Regions from separate parts of the Paenibacillus sp. SRL342 genome, predicted to be linked through region 3. Evidence: a T-box and tRNA genes for the amino acid it is inferred to sense, from the RefSeq annotation. Region 3 holds a T-box; the other regions hold tRNA genes.
What was found. A T-box is a leader RNA that pairs with one kind of tRNA and senses whether it is charged. The one in region 3 lies ahead of leuS (leucine--tRNA ligase), so its partner is inferred to be a tRNA-Leu.
Positions count from the first base shown of each region.

Region 1: it has a tRNA-Leu gene. The T-box ahead of leuS (leucine--tRNA ligase) is inferred to sense a tRNA for this amino acid. The anticodon was not compared.
Region 2: it has a tRNA-Leu gene. The T-box ahead of leuS (leucine--tRNA ligase) is inferred to sense a tRNA for this amino acid. The anticodon was not compared.
Region 4: it has a tRNA-Leu gene. The T-box ahead of leuS (leucine--tRNA ligase) is inferred to sense a tRNA for this amino acid. The anticodon was not compared.

Region 1 covers NZ_OZ481790.1:2,332,264-2,338,557, forward strand. Annotated here, with positions in the region: gene AC4E8D_RS10805 (YkvI family membrane protein) at 1-592, opposite strand, end outside; gene AC4E8D_RS10810 (xanthine phosphoribosyltransferase) at 797-1,378, shown strand; gene AC4E8D_RS10815 (hypothetical protein) at 1,476-1,805, shown strand; gene AC4E8D_RS10820 (hypothetical protein) at 1,925-2,143, shown strand; gene AC4E8D_RS10825 (carboxymuconolactone decarboxylase family protein) at 2,285-2,614, shown strand; gene AC4E8D_RS10830 (C40 family peptidase) at 2,688-3,152, opposite strand; cyclic di-AMP (ydaO/yuaA leader) riboswitch at 3,158-3,289, opposite strand; gene pelA (pectate lyase) at 3,708-4,670, shown strand; tRNA gene AC4E8D_RS10840 (tRNA-Leu) at 4,849-4,933, shown strand; gene xynC (glucuronoarabinoxylan endo-1,4-beta-xylanase XynC) at 5,079-6,294, opposite strand, start outside.
Region 2 covers NZ_OZ481790.1:4,847,815-4,854,108, forward strand. Annotated here, with positions in the region: gene AC4E8D_RS21355 (insulinase family protein) at 1-1,972, opposite strand, end outside; tRNA gene AC4E8D_RS21360 (tRNA-Leu) at 2,249-2,334, opposite strand; gene AC4E8D_RS21365 (general stress protein) at 2,571-3,020, opposite strand; gene AC4E8D_RS21370 (hypothetical protein) at 3,228-3,452, shown strand; gene AC4E8D_RS21375 (NucA/NucB deoxyribonuclease domain-containing protein) at 3,646-4,128, opposite strand; gene AC4E8D_RS21380 (sensor histidine kinase) at 4,238-5,386, opposite strand; gene AC4E8D_RS21385 (DUF6199 family natural product biosynthesis protein) at 5,701-5,889, shown strand; gene AC4E8D_RS21390 (MFS transporter) at 6,034-6,294, shown strand, end outside.
Region 3 covers NZ_OZ481790.1:5,023,782-5,030,075, forward strand. Annotated here, with positions in the region: gene AC4E8D_RS22150 (ComEA family DNA-binding protein) at 1-306, opposite strand, end outside; gene comER (late competence protein ComER) at 492-1,337, shown strand; gene leuS (leucine--tRNA ligase) at 1,318-3,762, opposite strand; T-box leader at 3,841-4,110, opposite strand; gene AC4E8D_RS22165 (phosphotransferase family protein) at 4,222-5,178, opposite strand; gene AC4E8D_RS22170 (class I SAM-dependent DNA methyltransferase) at 5,402-6,172, opposite strand.
Region 4 covers NZ_OZ481790.1:2,246,518-2,252,811, forward strand. Annotated here, with positions in the region: gene AC4E8D_RS10365 (spermidine synthase) at 1-357, shown strand, start outside; gene AC4E8D_RS10370 (sensor domain-containing diguanylate cyclase) at 570-2,138, shown strand; gene AC4E8D_RS10375 (winged helix-turn-helix transcriptional regulator) at 2,189-2,551, opposite strand; gene AC4E8D_RS10380 (Gfo/Idh/MocA family protein) at 2,772-3,764, opposite strand; tRNA gene AC4E8D_RS10385 (tRNA-Leu) at 3,990-4,074, shown strand; gene AC4E8D_RS10390 (hypothetical protein) at 4,182-4,367, opposite strand; gene AC4E8D_RS10395 (sn-glycerol-1-phosphate dehydrogenase) at 4,526-5,680, shown strand; gene AC4E8D_RS10400 (helix-turn-helix domain-containing protein) at 5,903-6,294, opposite strand, start outside.

The DNA.
Region 1 (6,294 bases), 2.7 Mb from region 3:
GAGCCAACACCAGATTGAATGAAGTATACAACAGTGGAGACAGCCACACTTGAATAGGGTTTGAATCTGTCGTCAGTGTGATGAATCGGGAAGCACCTGGATGATGGATGGTACTGGTGATCATGAGCAGAGATAACAGGAGCATCATGGGCACGACAATGCTATTCATTTGTAGGATGGCCTGAATGCCTCGACCGAGAAGCAGATATGACCCTACAAGTGTGACGATCAGACCTGTCTGATAATGCAAACCCAGATGTTCAACAAAAACGGAACCTGCTCCGGCAAGCATGACACTGTTCACGCCAATGAGAATGAGAAGGGTCACCCAGGTGATCCATTTGCCCGCCTTGTGGCCGAATAAATGTTTGTTCAGATCCTCATAAGAGCGGGAACCGGTATCGTGAGCGATCAGCATCATTTTGGTACCTAACCAGACAAAGAGCATGGTGGATAAGCCTATGGTGACGGTGGCCCATTTGCCATACTGGGTAAAAAACTGCAAAATTTCCTGCCCTGTAGCGAAGCCAGCTCCAACAACCGTTCCGATGTATGTAAATGCGATCTGCAGCACCCGAAATGCCTGTTTCATGTGTTTCCCCTCTCAGGCCCCTGTATAGTTTGGACATGCGGGTACCATGGTACAAGGTATGCTTGACCCACGAAAGTCATGACAATCGATAATGAGCTTTGGCTTGAATTGTGTCTCAAGGACAGCGCCCAGGCAATTTCGCTTGAACTTATAGATAGATATATGATACTTTTACCTCATAGGATAGGCTTGGGAGGTCAAATCATGGAATTATTGAAACAACGAATTTTACAAGAAGGTGTGGTTATCTCGGATCAAGTATTAAAGCTGGATGGTCTGTTGAACCACCAGATTGATCCTGCATTAACGATGGAGATGGGACGTGAGTTTGCTGCCCGTTTTCGTGAAAGTGGAGTAACTCGAGTAATCACGGTAGAATCCTCAGGGATTCCGGTTGCGTTTGCCGCAGCCTATGAACTTGGGGTGCCCCTTGTATTCGCCCGTCGCAAAAAAACACTTCTGGCTGATCCTGATGCTTACTGTGAACGTGTACCGTCCTTTACCAAAGGAATTGTAACTGACATTATGGTATCCCGCGAGTTCATTCATGAGAATGACCGCATTTTGTTCATTGATGATATTATTGCCAATGGAGATGCCGCTCGTGGCGTCATCAAAATTATCGAGCGTTCCGGTGCGGAACTTGTCGGATTCGGCGTTGTGGTCGAGAAAAGTTTCCAAGCAGGGGCACACACGATTCGTGAACAGGGTATTCCGGTGGAAGCCTTGGTACGCATTCGTTCCCTGAACGATGGTACGGTACAATTTGACGATAACGAAATGTGACATTTTAAAGGAATAGGGCCTATTTTTTGAACTATGCCTTTGCATGACCGCAGATTTCATTTATAATGGGGTTATGTTAGGGAGAGGAGGCAACACCATGGGGAACCAACTGGCAACAGAACAATTTTTTAATGATAAGCTGGCGGAATCGAAAGTTCATTTTGAACGTGCCCTGGATTGTAAACATACGGAATTCGATGACCTTTATCCCTATATGATTGAACATCCTCAATTTTTCTGGTACAAACGCTATGTTGCCTGGTCAGAATTACTGACGATTGTAGGCTTGTGCGAAGAGTTGTCCTTCTCTTGGAAAGAACAATTTACACCGCATCAAGTGGAGTACCTTGAAGAACGTGTGATGTCCGCCAAAGTGCTTGATTTTTGGTTTGAGAAGAACGACAGCAAAGAGCACGCGCAGCGGTAACTTTCAGTCGGGACATAATTTCGAATGACATGACAGTCCAATACAGTCACGTGAGACCTAAATGACTTTTCATTTAGGTCTCTTTTTGTAAATAAATTTGAAATATAGGAGCCATGAATATGATTAGTGATACAGAATTGGACGCTCTGCGTCTGTCAGGTGAGAAAGTTAGAGTAGTACGGGACGAGCTGGAATCGAACGACGTGAAGGGGATTGTGGTTGCCTGGGATGGCGAGCAGGTACTTATCCGTCGTCAGAATCGACGTGTCGTTAAGCTGGACCGAGGTTACAGCTATCAGCTGTTCAGCGAGCCGCGCCAGAGTCCACTTAGTGAGTAACAGCTTATAATTATGGCAGAGCCATGAGCGTTAAATGTTTGGAATTACCATGATTTCTTGGCATAATTGACTCATTCGGGAGAGAAGATAGGTACAGTGAGGAAGATCTGTAACTATAGCCGAGAGGGTGTGCTACAAGCGATGACATTGATGAATGATAAAGTTCATGCCTACAAGGATCAGATTGGAGCATTAAGCGATGTACTGCCAGGTGTGGTGAAGTCATATCATGAGTTTACCGGAGAATGTTTCCAACCTGGCGTGATTGATGCGAAGACAAAACAGCTAATTGCGCTTGGGATTGGATTGTTTGCCAACAATGAGGTATGTACCTTCTACCATGTAGAAGAAGCCCGTGCTAAGGGTGCAACAGATCAGGAGATTATGGAGACCGTTGCGGTGGCCGGAGCTGTTGGAGGAGGACATGCACTGTCTCAGGGTGCGATGCGAGTGCAGAAGGCGCTGCATTAGTAAGTAATGCAACATACATTTTTAAGTACAAAAAAGGCATCCGGTTAATAACCGATGCCTTTTTGTATGTGAATTACATTTTACCCAACATTTTATCATACATAAACTGTCCAGTTACCCGACGTGCTGTTACATAGCGGTCATTAAAGTATGGATTCGATAACTTTGTGATGCTTACACCTTTACTGCTGGAGGCATGAGCGAATTGTCCGCCGCCGATATATACACCTGTATGTGAAATGCCTTTGCCTGTTGTATTAAAGAACACCAGATCACCTGTCCGAACATTGCTCTTGGATACAGGCGTACCTGCTTTGGCTTGCTGCTGAGAAGTACGTGGCAATTCAATGCTGTATTTGTTGAAAAGATATCTCATAAAACCAGAACAGTCGAAGCCGGCTACAGTTGTGCCACCCCATTTGTAAGGTATACCTGTCATGTTGTTCACTACGGAGTTGATACTGCTTGCCTCTGTGCTTGTTGCCCCGGATGTAAATAATACAGCTGCTCCAAAAATGGAGATAATCAGTTTTTTCAAAATCAATGTTCTCCCTTCGATGCCTACGGAGTTAGCTAAGGGTTCGGTAGAAGGTTCCCTATATTTCCTATGTATAAGAATAATTCACCCAAATTGGTTCCCCCGTTTTCAAACATGAAACTCGGCAATGAATAATTAAGTTTTTGTAACTATTTGAAACTATATTGCATAAATGCGTAATTGTCAAACCTATTTAAAACCCTTCGTAATACCTCAATGTTAGCGGAATTAAGGTTTTTATATGAAAGAAGGGATCAAGTTTGGGTATCATTCATGACAAAAACGTCATTATTGATTCGTTTAAGACGAATTTGGATAAATAAATAGGTTTGTCATGAGTTAAAAGAACTATCCCGTTATGTAGAATTAGAGAGATTATATTCATTAAGTTGCATATATTGACAAAAATCGATTTTTTGCATATTATCTGATTATCCAATCCACATATTGGATTAAAATTGATTTTATTATGTGATAAATACAAATAAAGGAGGTTTGGGGACGCGTATCATAGGTAAGTAAAAGTGGAAGATTTATAAAAACGAACATAGGAGAGTGTTACATTTGAAAGCGAAGAAAATAATTACTTTTGTCCTGGCATGCACGATGGTGTTCTCGGCAGTTGGAATGGCAGTTCTCCCTGTAGGGACGGTATCTGCTGCGGATGCATCGGGTACTACAGCGAGTATTTCTGATATTTTGAAGAACCAGCTGCCGGATGGAGGTTGGAGAAAAGATTATAAACAGACAAGTGGAGAGTGGGCGAAGTCCACGATCGACAACAAGGCTACATACTCAGAAATTAGAAGATTGGCGAAGGAATTTAAAAAGACGAATGATCCGCGTTACTCCACAGCTGCAATCAAAGGAATTAACTTTTTGATCAACATGCAGTATTCAAACGGCGGATGGCCACAAGTTTACCAAAGCTCCGGATATCACAAGCACATCACTTACAATGATGATGCCATGATTAATGTAATGATCATGTTGGATGAAGTAGCGACACGCAAAGGTGATTTCTCGTTTATCGACAGCACACTTGCTAACCGCAGTAAAAACTCAGTTGCCAAAGGTGTAGATGCAATTCTGAATACACAGGTTGTTTCAGGCGGTAAGCTGACAGCATGGGGACAACAACATGATTCCAGTTCTCTTAAACCGGCAAGCGCAAGAATCTATGAAGTACCATCACTGACGGCTGGAGAGAGTGTAACGATTGTTAAATTCCTGAAAACCAGACCTGCTACCGCTAAAATTACGGCATCCATTAAGGGAGCTGAAGCATGGTTTAACAAAGTGAAGATTACGGGTTACAAGTATGAAAGAGCAAACGGAGACAGCAAAATTATCGCTGATTCCAAAGCTGCACCGATCTGGGCTCGTTTCTACGAAGTGGGAACGGATAAACCGATCTTTATTGGTCGTGACGGGGTCGTTAAATACAAACTAAGTGATATTGATAAAGAAAGAAGAGGCGGTTATGCTTGGTACGGTAACTGGCCTTCCAAGCTGTAATTTGTATTATGTTTCCGTTATAATGAACCAAACTATTAGCAGTTAAAGGTAAAGCCCGAATCGAAATGGACGTCTGTTTCGATTCGGGCTTTATTGTAATTATTTTCATTGTTGACATGATAGATTCCACATGATATATTACTTCTTGTCGCCGATATTGATCACGGAGATACAATATGCGGTCGTGGCGGAATTGGCAGACGCGCACGGTTCAGGTCCGTGTGGGCTAACCCCCCGTGGAGGTTCGAGTCCTCTCGACCGCATCTAATAAAAATACTCCTTAAGTTAACGCTTAAGGAGTATTTTTTTGCATTTTTTGATATAACACTAACTTTAGACTCGAGTATCCAAGAGGTTAGTGCTTAGCTGCACGTTCAGCAAATGTCTTCCATCAGCCATACGGAACGTTTATTGTGCTGCGGTAACATTAACGCTATCAATATTCGGTCCTTCCGATCCAGTGGTAACCACTTTCAATGTATTGGTCCCCGTGTTCATGGGGACCTGTATTGTTTTTTCAACCCAAGTGGACCAGCTTCCCGTAGCTGGAAAGGGCTCGTTGCTGATGACTTTGGTTCCGTTCACAAAAATGTCGAGGTTCCGAGTGCCGCTTTCCAGCGCATAACGAAACTTTACGTTTTTGGTACTTGTTGTAGTGTTATTAATGCCGTTCCATTGAATGGTCGAACCAGTCATCGCATTGAAGTTAACATACCCGGAGCCAGTGTAACCGGGGTAGATTGTTTCAATGGCAGCTTCCGTAAGTGAGGTTCCGGTCTCTGCTTCATACGTAGTGCCACTGCCTGTATTCCCGCCGCTATTACCGCCAGTAACGTTGGCAACAAACGTTGTTACGCTCTGAGGTGGGAGCTGTGCCGTGAAGGCTCCATTGGATACAGTAAGCGGGGTTCCGCTTGCCAAGTTTCGACCGCTGTCTGTAATCCATGAGGACACAGTGGAGGCATTACCATTCTGCAGAACGAATTTTTGGCTTGTGGCTGAAGTTCCACGGTTAATTGCCACAACGACGACTTTGTTATCACCTTTATAGGCTGAGACAAATGTGTTCGTATCCGGATTTTTCGTTGCATCGACTCGCAGGTAGCCTGGACGAACGAATTTAGAGAAATGAGCCATATTATACCCGCGTTTGCTTATGGTACCGTCCTCTTTCATCGGACCATACTGTCTGCGGATGTACCACCACACATAGGCCTGGAAATCACCTTCTACCATGGCATTGTGCATGTGATAGGAAACGTCTAATGCTTCAGGCCAGCGGTCTGCTGAGTTGTTATCACTGTTTGGAACATACACCTCAGTCATCCACAGTTCTTTACCGGCTCCTTTTTGCTTAAAGAGAGGGTAGGCAAAATTCGAAATCTGTGTTCCATACGTATGCGCTCCCAGAATGTCCATGTTGGCAAGCGCCTGCGGATCATTCAGGATTGGGTCGGATATGTTCTTTAAGTACTGGAAGGATTCAGGCGCCATGACTTTGGTACCTTGAATGGACCCGGCATTTTCTTTCATGAATCGAAGGATCTCTTGTGGAGTCCACCAGGTCCAGTCATGAGCATAATCCGGTTCATTTTGCACAGAAATGGAATATAAATCTACGCCG
Region 2 (6,294 bases), 180 kb from region 3:
ACCGCTTCGAATTATCAAATTGGGACGTGAACACGATTTCTTTGATCATATCAAAGGCAAATCCAAGCTTGTCATACAACACTTTTGCGTTGAACTCATAGGTCGCCTTGAATTCATTGTGCTTATGCGCGTTAGCATAAGATCCTATCCCGCTATGAATACCACCCGAATGGATATGGATTTCATTGGACAGTTCATTGAACGAGTAGTTTTGAGTATCCACGTAACCCAATACATTCTTGAGCAACCCTGCATACGGCAGGAGATGACGTGGCACTTCTTTGATATCAAACAGCAGTCTCAGATAACCAATTCCGTTGGTGTAGAGGTTATGATGAAGAATGGTTGTTCCGTCGACCTGGTTCACCGTTTGATGCAACGTAGAGGCCTTCTGTTCAATATCTTCAATCGATAACGTCGGAATGACCTGCTGCTGCTCTTTGGTTGAAGGTGTATTCTGATACTCGGCGAGCGCTTCTGTTTTCTGAATCAACGTCTGGACTTCTTCCTCACTAAGACCGGCCTGAATGGTTTTCAGACGTTCTTTCAACGCTTCCTCCTTGCGTGAGTTCAGCCCCTTATCCGGGGTAAGCGCTACAAAGGAAGTATGTGTGTTCTGTAATATATACTTCGCAATGAGTTGCTCGAAGTAACCTTCGTTCATTTTTGTCCGCAGTTCAGCAAATACGTCATTGGCCTCTAAATGGGTGAAAGGTGCATCTTCATCGTACAACCAACTTTGCAGGGAGGAGAATCCGTAGATCAGGCCTTTCGGCATTCTGCCATAGTCCGCTTCTCTGTGATTGAACTCATACGAGTTAATTCCAGCAAGCAGCGCTTTAGGATCAAAACCTTCTTTTACCACACGCTCGAGCACTTCTTGGACCGTTCCCAGGAAATCCTCTTTGCTAGACAGATTGCTCTTCTTCAATCCCACAGTGAATACAGGTTGATACAGGCTGTCATCATACGAACCGTAGACGTCCTTCGCGATTCCTTTATCCAGCAAAGCCTGTTTCAATACCGCTCCCGGAGCGTTCAGCAGTGCATATAACAAAATTTGGAATGAAATGTTCAGTTCCTTGTCCAGACTTGTGCCGATCACCGCGTTATAGGTCAAGAAGCTGTTATCCACTTCCGATTCCGTACTTCCCGCAGAGTAAGTCTTAACCGTGTCTACCCGTTCTGCAAAGGCAGGTTGAAGTTGAATGGCCGAATCAATCTCGATGCGATCATATGCACTCAGATAGTTCTCATCCAGCCATTGCAGCTTCTCTTCCATATCCATATCCCCGTAGAGATAGATGTAACTGTTGGAAGGATGGTAGTATCTCGTGTGGAAATCCAGCAGCCCCTGATAGGTCAGATCCAGGATAGCTTCCGGGAATCCGCCAGACTCGGAGGAGTATGTGGTATCCGGGAAAAGGGAGTTCAGCACTTCTCTGCGCACCATTCGTTCCGGTGAAGAAAAGGCACCCTTCATCTCGTTATATACAACTCCGTTGTAGGTTAATTCATCATCTGCAGAGGTCAGGTTGTAGTTCCAGCCCTCTTGTAAAAATATCTTTTCATTCTCATAAATATTTGTATTTAATACCGCATCCAGATATATATCCATCAGGTTATGGAAGTCATGATCATTACGACTCGCGATCGGATAGATCGTCTTATCGGGATACGTCATGGCGTTAAGGAATGTATTCAATGAACCTTTCAGCAACTCAACAAAAGAATCCTTGGCCGGAAATTTCTTGGACCCACAGAGCACGGAGTGTTCGAGGATATGGGCTACCCCTGTATCATCTTCCGGAGGTGTGCGGAAACCGATACTGAATACTTTGTTGTCGTCCTGATTGGACAAAAGTACAATTTTGGCCCCGGATTTCTGGTGTTCCAACAGATACGCATCCGATTTCAGTTCTTCGATTCTGCGCTCCTGTAACACCTTGTATGGCTTAAGCTGTTTCAACATAAACTTGAGTCCTCCGTCCATAAGATTGTTTTATTGGTTTTGTGACTTATCGTTCAGCAAGGTAAAGGTAATATATGCCTATGGATAGTATACACCATTGTTCCGTCTCTTCATAAAAGTCAGGTGAATGTCCTTCTGATATGTATTATGCAGGGTTTATGTTTATGAACTGCATGGTGAAGTGGTCAGCAATGAAGTGACATTGATATTAATGAACATAAAGAAAGATCGCATGCAGCTTGGTTAACAAGCGTCATACGATCTTTCTTTTTAAGATGCCGAGGACCGGGATCGAACCGGTACGGTAGTCACCTACCGCAGGATTTTAAGTCCTGTGCGTCTGCCAATTCCGCCACCCCGGCAGGATTATGTATTTCTTGGCGACAAGAAATATCTTACCATGAACTAATTAACTTTGCAACACTTTTATTAAAAATAATAAAAAAAATGAAACAGGCACTGCAAGCGTCAGCTCACAGTGCCTAGAAAGTCCGAGTTGCGGTCCCGGACTTCCGGTAAACCAATCTATATTAAGGGAGGTGTGAAATAAGAATACCTCCCCAACATTAAAGAAACCTAAAATCAGCCTTAAATTAAACTAAAAAAGTAAAATAGGTCGAACACGAGCCGCTTCTTCCTCACTGCACTCCACGATAACCAAGATATGGTCCTTTAACAGCCAATCTTCGTAATACCGCGCATCCTCTTCCGAGATTCCCGCTTCAGTCAGTGTAAGCACCAAATCATCGGTCTCACTCCCAATCTCATTACCAGCGAGTCTACGCACTGCATTTCCGATCGACATCGTCTGATCCATCCGCTTCCCCAGACCAGCCAATATGCCTTTCAGAGCGCCAAAGGCACCATCTGTTCCGGCACCCTTCAAAGGTTTGGGCAGCCCCGTCTTTTCGCTCACCAGCTCCAGATTAAGCTGCTCCTTCGCCACCGCTCCCAAATATTTATCCTTGATGCCTTCCTCTTTCACTTGATTCAGCATAATTATAGCCTCGTTCTCGGTACGGGCCAGCCCAATAATCAATTGTGTCATTCCGTTCCCCTCCTTTTACCCTAATATAACCCCGTAATCCGCATTCAAAAACGGATCATCCACAGCTAAGACAAATCACCTAGAAGATTGTTGATTTCTCTTCTGGAAATCTATACCTAGTTCTGATAGACTAGATAAAGAAGACAAATTAACCATTGAAAACATTGACATATGGATTTAACATCTCATAATCAGGAGCAATGACTTATGAAAAAAGAGGTAGAAATTGCCATCCGGCGCAAACAACAGATCATGGTTCGTAATACAAGCGGTCAGACGGTAACCGGATTTCCTGAGCGTACCGCTGATACATCCATTCTCTCCTTACGTACGGTTCACGGAAGTCTGTGGATACCGTTTGATGAGGTGGAACATGTTACGCGTCTGTTAAGCATCCGGTCTCATCATTTAAGCGGAATGCAACTCGTTTAGTCGGCTCTGTAATCCTTGAAACTCCAGTTCCCGTATAAATACGTTAACTAGATCTATTGATGCCAGCACTTTATACCAAAAAACCAGACGCATGCACGTCTGGTTTTTCTCTTCTACTTATCCTGTACCACGCTACCACTGACCTCACAACAAAGGCCTGACTATCCTTGTTTCTGCCCGACCTATCCTGTTGTTACTTCACTACAAACTTCACTCGTGTTCCATCCGGATATGTACTTAACTGATTCCCTACCCATGAACCTGCACCACGATTATCTTTCGGGGTAATGTACTGGATATCTGCACCTGTTCCTCCCTCAGCGCACATCGCCATGGGCCACTCGTCACGATCCTTACCTTTTTTGACCGGAACACCCTTAAGTGACAAATCCCGATTCCCTTCTGCTCCACTACGATCAATGGTGCATACATCCGAATGCCCAGCCTTGATGGCAGCCTTAATATGGTTGGCCGTTTCGGGATAGCGCTCTGAAGGGAACGTAATGGTATGGTCTACACTCTTGTTAGTCCCACCGAATGGAGATGGTATCTCCTCCGGCCATTCTCCCCCAGCCCAGGCATAAAGGGCTACCAGCAGCATCGCTACCAACGTCAGTACCTGCTTTTTGAAGCCTTGCTTACCTTTGCGTTTTCGTCTTGTGCGTCTCTTACTCATGCTGTGTCTCCCCCATTCACCACTTGCATTATACCAGAACGCCCGTTCGTAAAACAATACAGTACAATAAAAAAACAGCCGAGACCGCCCGGCTGTTCTGATTGAATGATTATCCTACATTGGGAATGGCCTGTTGACGCAGCAATGGCAGTGTAACGTCAAACTGAGTACCTTTCCCCTCGGTACTCTCCACCGAAATCTGACCATTCATCAGTTCCAGCAGTTCTTTGCAGATGGTCAGACCCAGACCGCTTCCGCCAAATCGGCGCGCATGGGAGATGTCGGTCTGAGTAAATGCATCAAACAATTGTTCGATCCGATGCTGGGGAATGCCAATCCCCGTATCACGCACAGAGAACATCAGTACAACGGTATCCATCAGTTGTTGCCTCACATCCACCTGTAACTGCACTTCACCTTGTTCTGTAAACTTGATCGCATTACTTAGTAAATTATCCAGTACCTGCCGAAGTCTTAGCGGATCACCGATAAGCACATCCGGAACATTCAGATCAGCATGACAGAGCAGGCGTATGTGTTTATTCCGTGCCGCAGGCTCATGTGTCTTTACAATCTGTTGAATCAGCTTTAGAGGTTGAAACTCAATGTTTTCGACATCCATTTTGCCTCTGCCCAGTTTCGCCATATCCAGGCTATTGTTAATGATGTTAAGTAGCGCCTCACCTGATTGACGTGCTAACTCCAGATATTCTTTCTGTTCATCCGTAGTTTCACCCATACCGACAAGTTCGATCATACCCATAATGCCGTTAAGCGGGGTACGAAGCTCGTGATTCAACTTGCCGATGAATTCCAATTGCCCTCTGCTGTTCATCTCAGCCATGGAAGCGGCAAACTTCAATTGCTGTTCAGCATACTTCCGTTCTGAAATATCGTATTGAATGCCTACAAAATATAAACACTCTCCGGATTCATTAAAGATCGGATCAATATTTAGTTCGTTCCAGAACTTCTGACCACTTTTTGTATAATTTAAGATATCAATCTTAATGGATTGTTGTTTCTTTAATGCATCACGGATCTGCATTACCGTTTCGGAGTCTGTATCCTGCCCTTGCAAAAATCGGCAATTGTGTCCGACAGACTCTTCATACGTGTATCCTGTCAGCCGGGTAAAGTGTTCGTTTACATACATGAGCGGAAGCTCAGGCAAGGTAGCATCGACCACCGTCACGGAGGATTTCACTTTCGAGATGATAAATTCCCATTGTAATGGGAGTTGATTATGTTGGCTCATGCCTTCCTCCTTCATCTCATACACATTAATGTTTATATATTCTGCAATCGTACATTATAAGGAGAGAAAACTAACCGAATGGTATGTGTTGATATAAAACCAATATATTATAATTGTAACACAGTTATTCAAGTCATGTGGTTCTTGGGTAATAGTTGATAACTAACATCCCACAATAATCTAACAACTCATCAGGAGGAACATACATGAAATTTCTGTTAATTATCATCATTATCATTTTGATTGTAGTCTTTTTTACCAGACGCAAACGTTGAGATGAGATCTGTTATGTAAGTCAAGAAAGGAAGATGGGTATGAGAACCCTCTTTTTTATATTCATGATCCTGTGCATCATCAATTTCTGTTTCCCAAAATTCGGCTGGTATCTACGATATGGCTGGATTTCCCGGGGTGAAACGGAGCCCAGCAGGCCTTATATGACTATGGTCAGAATGACCAGCTTGTTGATGTTGCTTATCGCCTTCACTCTGACTATGGCATGAACTATAGAAATCCGAAGACAACTGTCCTATTGGGCAGTTTCTTTTTTTGTGCTGAAATGACGGGAAAATGATAACTTTGTTTGTGGTGCGAAGATGACAATGCCCGTAATATAGATATATCGTTTCGGAAAGGACATCATTGGCATGAACATCGCATTTTATCCGTACTGGGCCGCCAAAACGCTGCTCTCGCTTATTAATGTCATATATATCATGGTCATTACTACGTATATATACGGTCTCACTGGATCGGTACTCTCTGCTGCAATGTTTCCACTTATTCAGATCATTACACGCATAATAGCAGGTTTCACTTTGCCATTACTTGTGAACCGTTTCCCATTCTCCAGACTATTGATCAGCATTTCCATAGCCAAAACATTAATCATGACCTGTATAGCCATT
Region 3 (6,294 bases):
CTGACTTGTAGTTTGAACAACTGAATCACCTTCAACCCCAACGCTCGCAAGCTCTTTAGACTCTCCTGCCCTTGCATCGTTCCCAGTCTGCATCCCACTTGAATCCGTTCCCGAAGATGCTCCTGTATTTCCCTGAACCGAAGTAGCCGACAGTACAGCAGGGAGTTCCTGCTCTATCGTCGGCTTCTCGGTGCCGAGCTGCAAGGATTCCCAGCCACTAGGTGGTTGTTCACTTTTGCCCGACCATAATATAAGTATACTTCCAACCACCGCAGCAGCAATGGTCATCCCTTTGTTCCATCTCATTCTTCCACACCTCTCCCTGAATTCAAAATCATTCATTTCAAACACGGGCGGTGCTTCCGAACCGTTGAACTTTCCTGATGAAACAAGTTGTTCATTTTTCATGTCATGTGAAACAGGTCCTCACGCATAGAATAGAGGGAATGAACTGCGCCAGTACCGTAAAGCATGAAAGGAGGCCTGAAACAATGAAGGTTGGATTTATCGGAACCGGCAGCATGGGCAGCCTGCTAATCTATGCCCTGATCCAATCGGGTGCACTTGAGCCCCGGCAGATCGCGGCCAGCAATCGAACCCCGTCCAAAGTACGTCAGTTATCCCTCCGTTACCCCGGTCTGCATGAATCCCAGAGCAATCGGGAAACGGTGATCCGAAGTAATATCATCTTCCTGTGCGTGAAGCCGCTTGAATTCAAACATGTTATTGACGACATCCTGCCTGTCGTGAATCCCAATCATATAATTGTCTCGATCACCAGTCCCGTGCAGCTGCGACATCTGGAATCTTCACTTCCTTGCAAAGTCTCCAAGGTAATTCCCAGCGTCACACACCAAGTCGGCAGTGGAGCATCCCTCTGCATACATGGCGAACGAATGACCAGTGAAGACCGCGCTGTGTTGGAAAGTCTGCTCAGTCATATAGGCAGGCCGTACCAAGTGGATGAAGCCTGTACACGAATCACATCCGACTTCTCCAGCTGCGGACCTGCATTCATATCGTTCTTTTTGGAACAGTGGATCGAAAGTGCAGTGAAGCTGACCGGCATCAAAAGGGCAGATGCCTGCGCTCTGGCTGGCGAAATGCTCCTGGGAACAGGCAAGCTGCTCACCGAAGGAGGATACACCCCGCAAGAGCTTCAGGCTCGTGTCGCTGTACCTGGCGGTATTACCGCTCAGGCACTTGCACTGCTGAAGGTTAGTCTTGACGGCGTTTTCGACAGCCTGATCCACACGACACATGACAAATATGATGAAGATTTGTTAAAGCTGGATGAACTATTCCGAGCCGGTGAGATTAACCGGCAACAATATTAACGAGTTTGCCTGGAACGGCAATGACCTTGCGAATGGTCTTGCCTTCCAGCGCCTGCTTAACAGGTGCCAGCTCCATCGTAAAGTCCTGCATACCTTGTGCATCCAGATCCTTCGCGATTGTAGCACGAGTTACAATTTTACCATTTACCTGAACAACGATTTCTACTTCCGCATCCACTGTCATGGACTCATCATATTCAGGCCAAGCCACGTAAGAGATTCCACCTTCATGACCCAAACGGCTCCACAGTTCCTCTGCCATATGCGGTGCCAGTGGTGACAACAGCTGTACAAATTTCTCCATCGCTTCACGAGGCAGTGTGTCCGCTTTGTATGCATCGTTGATGAAAATCATCAGCTGGCTGATGGATGTGTTGAAGCGCAGATGTTCCAGATCTTCCGTAACTTTTTTGATCGTTTTGTGAGCAGTCCGTTTGAACTCATCCGTTCCACCGTCCACTGTAATTTTGTCATTGATGGCTCCTGTGTCTTCGTTAATGAAGAGACGCCATACACGTGACAGGAAGCGGTGCATGCCTTCAACCCCGTTTGCATTCCACGGTTTTGTCGCTTCCAATGGTCCCATGAACATCTCGTACAGACGCAATGTATCTGCACCGAATTCATTCACGATTTCATCCGGGTTAATGACATTACCACGGGATTTACTCATTTTCTCATTATTGGTACCCAGGATCATACCTTGGTTGACCAGTTTGTGGAAAGGCTCTTTGGTCTCCACAACACCCAGATCATACAGCACTTTGTGCCAGAAACGAGCGTACAGCAAGTGAAGTACGGCGTGCTCTGCTCCGCCAATGTACAGATCAACTGGCAGCCACTGCTGCTGCTTCTCCCTGGAGATCAGTTCCTTGTCATTGTGCGGATCGATAAAGCGCAGGTAGTACCAGCAGCTACCCGCCCATTGTGGCATGGTGTTAGTTTCACGACGTGCCTTCATTCCCGTTTCCGGATCTACCGTATTCACCCACTCCGAAACATTCGCCAGTGGTGATTCTCCTGTACCCGAAGGTTTGATCTGGTCGATATCAGGCAGCAGCAGTGGAAGTTGATCCTCAGGTACTGTCTTCATTGTTCCGTCTTCCAGATGCAGAATTGGGATTGGCTCACCCCAGTAACGCTGACGACTGAACAGCCAATCGCGTAGACGATAGGTCACTTTCCCTTGTCCTTTACCGTTCTCTTCCAACCAAGCAATCATCTTGGCAACCGCTTCTTCATTGTTCAGTCCGTTCAGGAAATCGGAATTCACATGCGCGCCATCACCCGAATACGCCTCTTGTGTAACGTCTCCACCTTGAATAACCTCGATGATATCCAGACCGAACTGCTTCGCAAATTCCCAGTCACGCGCATCATGACCCGGAACAGCCATAACCGCACCTGTACCGTAACCTGCAAGAACGTAATCAGCAATCCAGATCGGCAGTTTTGCACCATTAACAGGGTTGATTGCATAAGCGCCAGTGAATACACCTGTTTTGTCTTTGGCCAAATCTGTACGTTCCAGATCACTTTTACGAGAAGCCTGCTCCTGATAAGCCTGAATAGCTTCACGTTGGTCATCGGTTGTAATTGCTTCTACCAATTCATGTTCCGGAGCAAGTACTGCAAAGCTCGCACCGAACAATGTGTCCGCACGGGTAGTGAACACCTTGATGACTTCCTCGCGACCCTCAATGGCAAATACAACTTCTGCACCTGTCGATTTACCGATCCAGTTACGCTGCATATCCTTGATGCTTTCAGACCAGTCCAGCTCTTCCAGGTCTTCCAACAGACGCTCTGCATACTCGGTAATTCTCAGGACCCACTGACGCATCGGTTTACGTACAACCGGATGTCCACCACGTTCACTCTTGCCATCAATAACCTCTTCATTAGCCAGTACCGTTCCAAGTGCTTCACACCAGTTAACTGCTACTTCATCCACATAAGCGAGGCCTTTATTATACAGTTGGATAAAGATCCATTGTGTCCATTTATAGTATCCAGGGTCCGTTGTGCTGATCTCACGATCCCAGTCATAGGAGAAACCAAGCGATTTGATCTGGCGACGGAAATTGTCAATATTACGGAATGTAATATCTCGTGGATGTTCACCTGTATCCAGTGCATGCTGCTCAGCAGGCAGACCGAAAGCATCCCAACCCATTGGGTGCAATACATTGTAACCGCGCATACGTTTGTAGCGGGAAACGATATCCGTTGCCGTATATCCTTCCGGGTGACCTACGTGCAGACCTGAACCGGATGGATAAGGGAACATATCCAGCGCATAAAATTTCGGTTTAGCAGGGTCCTCACCCGTTTTAAACGTTTTATTTGCATCCCAGTATTGCTGCCAACTTTTTTCCATGACTTGTGGCTGATAGCCGTGTTTCGGCTGGTTATTTTCACTCATCTATTGTTCCTCCTTCAGGTTATTCGCGTTAGCTTTAATTGCAACAAAAAAACCTCAGCATCCCGTAGCGTTTGCAGCGCTAGGGACGAGAGGTTGAATTCCCGTGGTACCACCCTAGTTAGCGGACGAACGTGCTTCGTCATCCACTCCCTTTGGACCTGTAACGGCGGTTAACCGATGCGGATTTCCATTCCTGAACCCAAGTTTTATACAAGCAGGTTAAACAGAATGGTGTAATCACCGCATTTCTCCAAGGCGAGTTCGCAAATCACTGTCAACCGGCTTGCACCAACCGCCGGCTCTCTGTTATGTACAGGAATTACTACTGATCCTTATCATCGAAATATGTATACAATATCGGGACCATTATACAAAAAAGCAAGCCCAAAGTCAATATTAAACGTTATAATCGCCATCTTGAAGTTTATGGTTCGTACCGTTCATAACACTCGTTGCTGTTCAGGATATCCGAAAACGCTCAATGCCTTCCTCCAGATTATGAATGGTCCAATTCACATGTTCCTGATTATCATATTGACGATAAGCGCACTCCGTGCGCAGCACCAGATCAAAGTACAAGTCATAGAGACTTCTTCTTTTCAATTCACTTTCAGTCGTAATCGCATGCCCATATCCCTTCACGAATCCGGGAGTATAGTTAAAATGACTAAAGTAATGCTCCATCAGAGGATCTGCCCACAGAGAACGTTCAAAATCAATAATCGCTGTGATGCGACTTTTGTCTACCAGAACATTGCCATCCCACAGATCCCAACTGACAAGCACAGGTTCTTTGACATCGTCCAGCACATCCGATTTTTCTTCAATCAAACGTCTCAATTCAGGGTAATCGATCGAAAATGTGATTCCAGCTTCTTCCCCGTCGGTAAGAATATCATCCATCAGATTCATAAATGCTTCTTTCCATGTGGAATAACGCTGTTTTTCCTCCGAGAAATATCCAAACTTCTCGCCTCTGATCTCATTAATCCGACGATTGTACCAACCGAGCTGGTGTTCAATGGCCTCCTGCTCTTCCGCAGAATATTGATCCTTGACCTGATTATAGGGTGTTCCAGACATGTACTCCATGATAAAATAATGCGCTGAAGCCATAGTTAACGAATCATCATAGGCCAACACTTGCGGTACAGGAACATCCTGTAGCTCCGTGATGAGGCGCAGTGCCTCAACTTCGGCAATCATGAGATCCTGTTCACAGCGCATCAGATTTGTCGAAGCCGACGGTGCAATTTTCAGTACCACTCGCTGTGCGTCACTCAGTGTGATGAGATATGCATGATTGGCCCAGCCATCCACCATTTCCTTGTAGTCCTCTATACTTGCAGAGAAATGCTGCTCTATTATGGCATTCAACTGTTCTGACGTAAGTCTTGTTTTATATGTACTTTCCATTTCTACACCTCACATTGACATTTGATTTATTTCCTCAGAAAACGCTTTCTATCCGACTATTATCGCCTCCTTTACTTTAACTGGCAATACTTTTTGTCACCTCGTTATGTCTTTCCTAGCATTCCTTTATCCTATTTAAGACTATTGCTATTCATTCTCCATGGAAAATCAAAAAAAACTGTCCTTATGCACGATACATAAGGACAGTTGTCATCTTTCCTTCTTACTTCACAGCCACGTAGAACAAGCGCTGTGCGCTGTCTCCAGCTTCTTTCCATTCAAAATCCGCATATACCTTCACGTCTCTAAAACCTGCCTTGGATAACTCCAGCTTCATCCAGTCCGGATTATATGCACGCTGGACATGAACTTCTTCAAACCGCTGATACATATCCTTGTTACCATTATCCACACGCGAAAAAATACTGAGATGATGTTCGATCTCACAGCGATCCTGGTCCAGATCACAAGTCCAGATATACGACACAGAGCGCTCATCCAGTACAAAAGGCTGCTCCTCATCATAACGAATAAGGGTATTGGGATGATGCACATCAAACAGGAACGTTCCATCAGGCTTCAGCATCTCATATGTCCGCTGGAATGTTCGAATGACATCTTCTTGTTCAAGCAAATAATTGACACAATCACAGAAAGATATCACCGAATCCACAGGGTCTGGAACTCGCCATTCCCGCATATCCTGCTGCACCCAACGTACGCTGCCCTCGCGATACAAACGATGACCCTGAGGTGTTGCCTCCATCTTGCTGCGCGCAACCGACAGCATATCTGCTGAGAGGTCAATGCCTGTAACTTCAAAACCGGAGTTCACGAGCGGGATCGTAATGGAGCCCGTTCCACAGCCAAGCTCAGCGACACTTTTGGGCATTCCATGCTTTTCCCATGCTGTTCTTGCAAACCTTATCCAGTCCGGATAAGGCATATCTTCCATTAATTCATCATACACATAGGCAAATTTCCGGTAAGACATGTCAGGCACCGCACTTTCAATTTCATTTTCCAATCCTGTTAACAAAAGAAAAAGCAGGGGCATCCGGTATTTACCCAGCCTATCCCTGCCTTATCCGAGTTCCATATTACAACTATTTAATC
Region 4 (6,294 bases), 2.8 Mb from region 3:
GAACCTGCTGCGACATATGATTATATTATTATTGATGCCTTTACGGCAACGGGTACACCCGAGCAGTTTATATCCAATGATTTTTTTGCCATGGTCAAGGACAAGCTGGACTCGGACGGAGCTGTCATCCTTAATGTGTTCGGGCGTGCGGGCAACGATCGGCTTGTCAATGCGATCTATACGACACTTCAGGCGCAGTTTGCCTATACACGTGCATTTGCATTACCTGCAGAAACAGCGGATGAAGTTCAAAATCGCATTTTAATGGGTAGTCATCACCCGATCGAATTTCAGGTTCGTCAGATGGCAGGGTTTGTTGAACAAGAACCAGAAGAAGGATATATCATTGTCGATTAGGGCGATCCTGAACAGTGATTCTTCCAGGGAAAGTAAAATGTCATTAAATCGTCAATCTTACGATGTAATTGTTAAGATTTCTCAAACTCTTTATTTGATCTTAACAACTTTCGTATAAGATAGAAGGAATATGCCTTTTCATGAAAATCCGGGGGAAGTAAACGATGATTGCACAGATCAAGAGATCTAGATTACGAAAAAAAATAAAAAACATGAAGAAGATCAGCCTCACGGCTTTACTCGGCGGGTTGGTCACTATTTCAGTTATAATGACATTGACCCTCATGGTCATCTCATCTTATACATCTCAGAAACAGTCACTCATTGATAACACCCTGTCCTTAAACTATGCAAGCGCTGTGCAAATGAGCCAAACGCTGGATTCGCTTTTTGATTCCATGCAGGAGAGCTTGAAATATGCAGCCCAATATTTCCCGGATATGGATCACTCCAATACAAAAGAGTTGAATTCCACATTGGATTTGGTTCGCAATAGCAGTAATTTTTTCAATTCCGTTTCTTTGGTAGATAAAGCGGGAGTAGTCAGGTCTACCTCACCTTACTCACAGGCTAGCGTAGGTCACCATGTTAGTTCCAATGCAGCAAAAGAAGCGGTTAGTTTGAGGGCTTCGTATATCTCCGAAGCATACCAGACACCCAGAACCAAACGCAGAATTGTATTTGTCAGTGAACCGATCTTTGATTTGGCAGGGGAGTACCAAGGAACGATTGGTGGAAATATCTTTTTACAGGAAAATAATATATTAAGTCTGTCTTTTGGCAGTCAGCTCAAGACAAGTAATGGTTCCTACTTTTTTATTGTGGATAAGAAGGGCACTTTGTTATTTCACCCAAACACCAACCGAATTGGTGAAAATGTCAGTAAAAATGAAGTGGTGCAAAAGCTGTTAGCAAACGAGAACGGTAAAGAACAATACAAAAACTTGGCAGGTGTGGATTCACTTGCAGGTTATTACAAAGTTCCATCAACAGGTTGGGGCGTCGTAATCGTGTCTCCAACCCAAACGGTGTACGATCAGTTGAATCATCATATCCGTATGTTGTTGCTGTACACTTCAGTGCCTTTCCTGATCCTGACCCTTATTGTGGTTCGGGTTGCACGCAAGCTGGCCAGTCCTTTTGCTATGCTTGCTGATTTGGTGAATCAGGTCGATAAGGGACAAGTGGATCTACCGGTGATAAAACCTCACTGGAATAGAGAGGCAGACCTTCTAACGAGAGCAGTTGTTGGCGCATTGGCGAACTTTAGAAAACAGACAAACCAGCTTGTCTACGATGCCAGAACCGATGTTTTAACAGGCATGAACAATCGCAGAACCTTCGAAGAAGTCATTCAGGAATGGATTCAGGATGATATGCCGTTCTCCATTATTGTTCTGGATATCGACCGTTTCAAGTCCATTAATGATACATTCGGGCATCATGCTGGGGATGAAGTATTGAAACACATTGCAAATATCATTCAATTGTCTGTTCGACCAGAAGATGTCTGTGCCCGGTTTGGTGGAGAGGAATTTGTAGTCTTGTTAAGAAATTCCGAGTCTAGCGTGGCTTTTGAGATTGCTGAACGTATCCGAATAACGGTCGAAGAAAGCGTATTGCCTATAGATCGTTCCGTCACCATCTCGGCTGGAATTGCTGAATATCCGAAGCACTCCACAACATCCACAGAACTGTTTCACTTGGCGGATAATGCATTGTATCAAGCCAAGGAAGAAGGGCGTAACCGAACGGTTACGATCCAGACGGTTATTAAATAAGCAAGCAAAGAAGCTGTTCCCTAAGAATAAGGGACAGCTTCTTTTGTTTTCTATACCTCTTGTGAGGATCTGGCCAGAACCTCATTTGTATAGGTTTCTCCCCAATCTCGCATGCTGAAGATAATCGGGCGTAACGTCTCACCAAATGGTGTGAGGGAATACTCCACTTTAGGTGGGATCTGGGGATATATTTCACGATGAACAATTCCGCTGCCTTCCAACTCTCGAAGTTGCAGGGTGAGCATACGCTGGGTAATGTCAGGAAACAATTTTCGGATCTCGTTAAATCTCAAAGGACCGGAGAATAAATGATACAAAATGGCACCTTTCCATTTGCCTCCGATCACACTAAGGGTAACTTCCACGGAACAGCCGTATGGCGCGGGACATAGCTTGGTTGCGTCCTTTTTCATTATAAGTACACCTCCACTTTACGGTGATTTTCTATAGTATCTATTTGGGTGGTTATATTACATAACGTACGTATAGTTCATGAAAGAGCATATCACTTATGATGCAGATTATAAACCCTAACTCTAGGCGAAGGCAGATGTGCTGATGTCTATAATATAAAAAAGAGCCCCGGTTTCAGGCTCTTCTCTGGATGTATAAAATATGATGAGCGTAAATACGCTACTTCAGTGACGATAGAATGGAGTCACATAGAGCCATCGTTGCAATATTATCCTTGGCGCTGGAATGTGGGACAGTCTGATTCTGGCAACACGCGATAAAGTGCGCCATTTCACCAACAAACCCGCGTAGATAAAGGTCGCGATAAGCTCCTGACATGGGAGTTGCGGAAGGTGTATATACAGTATCTTGCTCCTCGAGAGATTTCCAGGGAAGGCTGGTCGAGCTCCGGGATTGATGAACAGTAAGTGTGTTGATCTCTTCAGCTGACGCAAATCCGTTGTCAAAGGTGACGAGTACACTTTCACTCTCCCGTGACCAAGCACTCATGCCGGTAAAATAAGCGCTACCTACGACGTTATTTTCAAATACAAGGGAAATGCTTTGATTAATGTGTTCCCCATCCTTCACGGTTGTGCCTGTAACTCGCATTACTTCTCCGAATAAGTAACGCATCAGATCGACCATATGAATGGCAGCGAGCTTCATGAACTGTTCCTCATCCTTGCAAAATGGGGTACTGTCTACAGCGAATTTCATCTGAAATGAACGTACCTTACCTAACGAACCACTATCAATGAGCTCCTTCAACTTCATGTATATGGGGGCATAACGTTTCATAAAACCGACCATGACAACGACGCCAGCCTGCTCGGCAGCTTCTGATACAGTGGCTGCTTCCGCTGCGTTCCATCCGAGCGGCTTATCCACGTATACATTCTTGCCAGCCCGAATGCATTCGAGAACAAGAGCGGTCTGATCTACAGGCTGGGCGACCACAACGACTCCGTCACAGATTTCCTGCTGCAACATAAGCTGAGCATTGTCATACGCTTGTCCGTTGCTGCCAAATCGCAGCAGAGCTGCTTCAGAGCGTTCCATACTGCGTGTGGCAATGGCCTGGATCCGCGCTCCGGCTTCAACAACAGAAGGGTAAATATTCGTGGATGCATGAAACCCGGCACCGATAAAGCACAGATTAGTTGTTTTCAAGGTGGATCTCTCCTTCATTTTTGCATTCGTATGGATGGAATATTTGTTGTTTAATGCTACGATAGGGTGTTTGAAGTTGAGAAAAAAGGACATATGTCCTGTTCTTGAATGAATAAAAAAGAAGTTGCATTTTTATTTTGGAGCATGTATACTCTGAATTACGGTAAAACAAGGAATTGCTTCACCGGAACGCTTTTCATCGATGGATGAGGAGATACATATTATGCGGTCGTGGCGGAATTGGCAGACGCGCACGGTTCAGGTCCGTGTGGGCTAACCCCCCGTGGAGGTTCGAGTCCTCTCGACCGCATCTAACCAAAGAAAGGTTCGTGAGTTGCTCTAGGGCAATTCACGAACCTTTCTTTATTTTGTGGATCATTCGTGTGAAGCCTACATTTTGCTACCAGCATGCCAATGCTAATGTTGCCGCTGGCGCAGAATGACTGCCGTGATGATCCCGGCAATGGCTCCTGCAATACCAAATAGCGTAACACTGGCAACCACTTCAACCGACTGGAGACGAAACAAAAAAGCGATACCGCTGCCAAAAGTGGTTCCGGCGAGAAATCCGAGCGAAATTCCTAATTCTTTCGTTAATTTCATTGCTTCACCTACTTGGAAATGTGAGATATGGATTTGCAAATATTGGGTACAGGCAGTAAAGTGTGATCAGGAAAATCATCACATTTTATTTCCTTTTTTATCTTGTGGTTTTAACCCGTTAATTATGCATGATATCTCATATGGGAGGGTAAGAGCGAATGAATATGAACGAACGAATTGCAGCATGGAATGAGGAAGCACAGCAGTGTGCTTGCGGTCATCAACACCGGATGGTGGATATGCTGATTCATCTGGAACCTGGGGCCATTCAGAGGTTACCGGGTTATTTGTCTGAGCAAGGATATCGTCAGGTGACAGTTGTTTATGATCGACATACGTTTCGGGCCGCTGGATCTGATGTGCTGAGTAGTATTCGCGAAGCTGGAATGCATGTGGATGAGATCTCTATACCGGAGAATCGTACGGGTGATATCATTGCGGATGAAGCAGCTATTGTACAGGTCATGTTGGGTGTGAGACTCGAAAGTCAGGCTGTAATTGCGGTGGGTTCAGGTACCATTCATGATCTGGTGAGATTTGTTTGTTCCAAAATGAACAAGCCCTTTCTGTCGATACCGACAGCGGCTTCAGTGGATGGGTTTACCTCTGCGGGTGCACCCTTAATTGTAAGCGGCATCAAACAAACATTTCAGGCTGTTCCGCCTGAGGCTATCTTTGCCGATCTGGATATTCTGGAGCAAGCCCCCCAAGTGATGACAGCTGCCGGATTCGGAGATATGCTTGGTAAATATACTTCACTTGCAGACTGGATTGTTTCTCGTGAACTGGGCGGAGAACCGTTCTGTCCAGTTGCTTATCGGATGACAGAAGAAGCGCTGAAGACCTGCGTAGATCATGTACAAGCTATTTCGGAGGGGCGAGCAGAGGGAGTAGCTGTATTAATGGACGCATTAATTATTTCCGGTATCTCCATGCTGATCATTGACCATTCCCGTCCGGCATCCGGAGGTGAGCATCATCTGTCCCACATCTTGGAGATGGATCTGATGCAAGCGGGAGAAAGACCGGTTCTGCATGGTGCCAAAGTTGGCGTAGCTTGTGCGTTGCTTACGGTGAAATATAAAGAGCTTGCACAGACATCGGGTGAACCGGTGTTTGGGATATATGACCAATTGCCGGAGGCTTCTCAGCTCATCGCATGGTTGGAACAAGTAGGTGGACCTGTGACTACTGAGCAACTCGGTGTAACTCCGGAGATGGTGGAACATGCGTTCAACACAGCGCATACGCTTCGTCCTCGATATACCGGATTGAGATATATCAATGAAGTATTAAACACGAGGTTAGGATAACCTTTTAGCGAGAACGGTCATGATGAAATGTATAAACTTAGCTTGTAGCTGGCTGTGATGGCTCTCCTTGGGATCAAAAGGCGAATTAGGGTAGGTTATCTGACATTTCTCAGGGAATAGCCAGAACAGTGCTTCAAGTCCGAGAGAGAAGGCATGTATTTCATTTTAAAAAGGCTCTGGCCTCCCTATGGGGAGATCAGAGCCTTTTGGCTGTTCGCTTATTTAGTTGTTGCGACGATCTTTCAAGATGACATCTGCGAACAAAATAGTTTTCGGGATACGGAAAAATTGCTCCGCTTGTTCCTGAAACGCAGCAGAAGGCAGTGTTCCCTGATGCAGCCATTTGCGGAAAGTGCCGGGATGAACCCCGATCCAGTGGCTGACATCTGTCACCGACAGATCATGGACCATACACAAGCCTGTCAAAATACGGTTACTAACCGGAGAACGGGTCACCGTACGCTTCATGAAGCGAGATGACTCGGGTTGACATATGACAGGGCTATTACGCACAACTTCTTCATTGAAGAGAATATGACGCGGGTAGCCGAGTAATTGGCAAGTCTTGTCCAAATTGGTACTGCCGGGTATCCGTCCTTCATATACCCACGCAC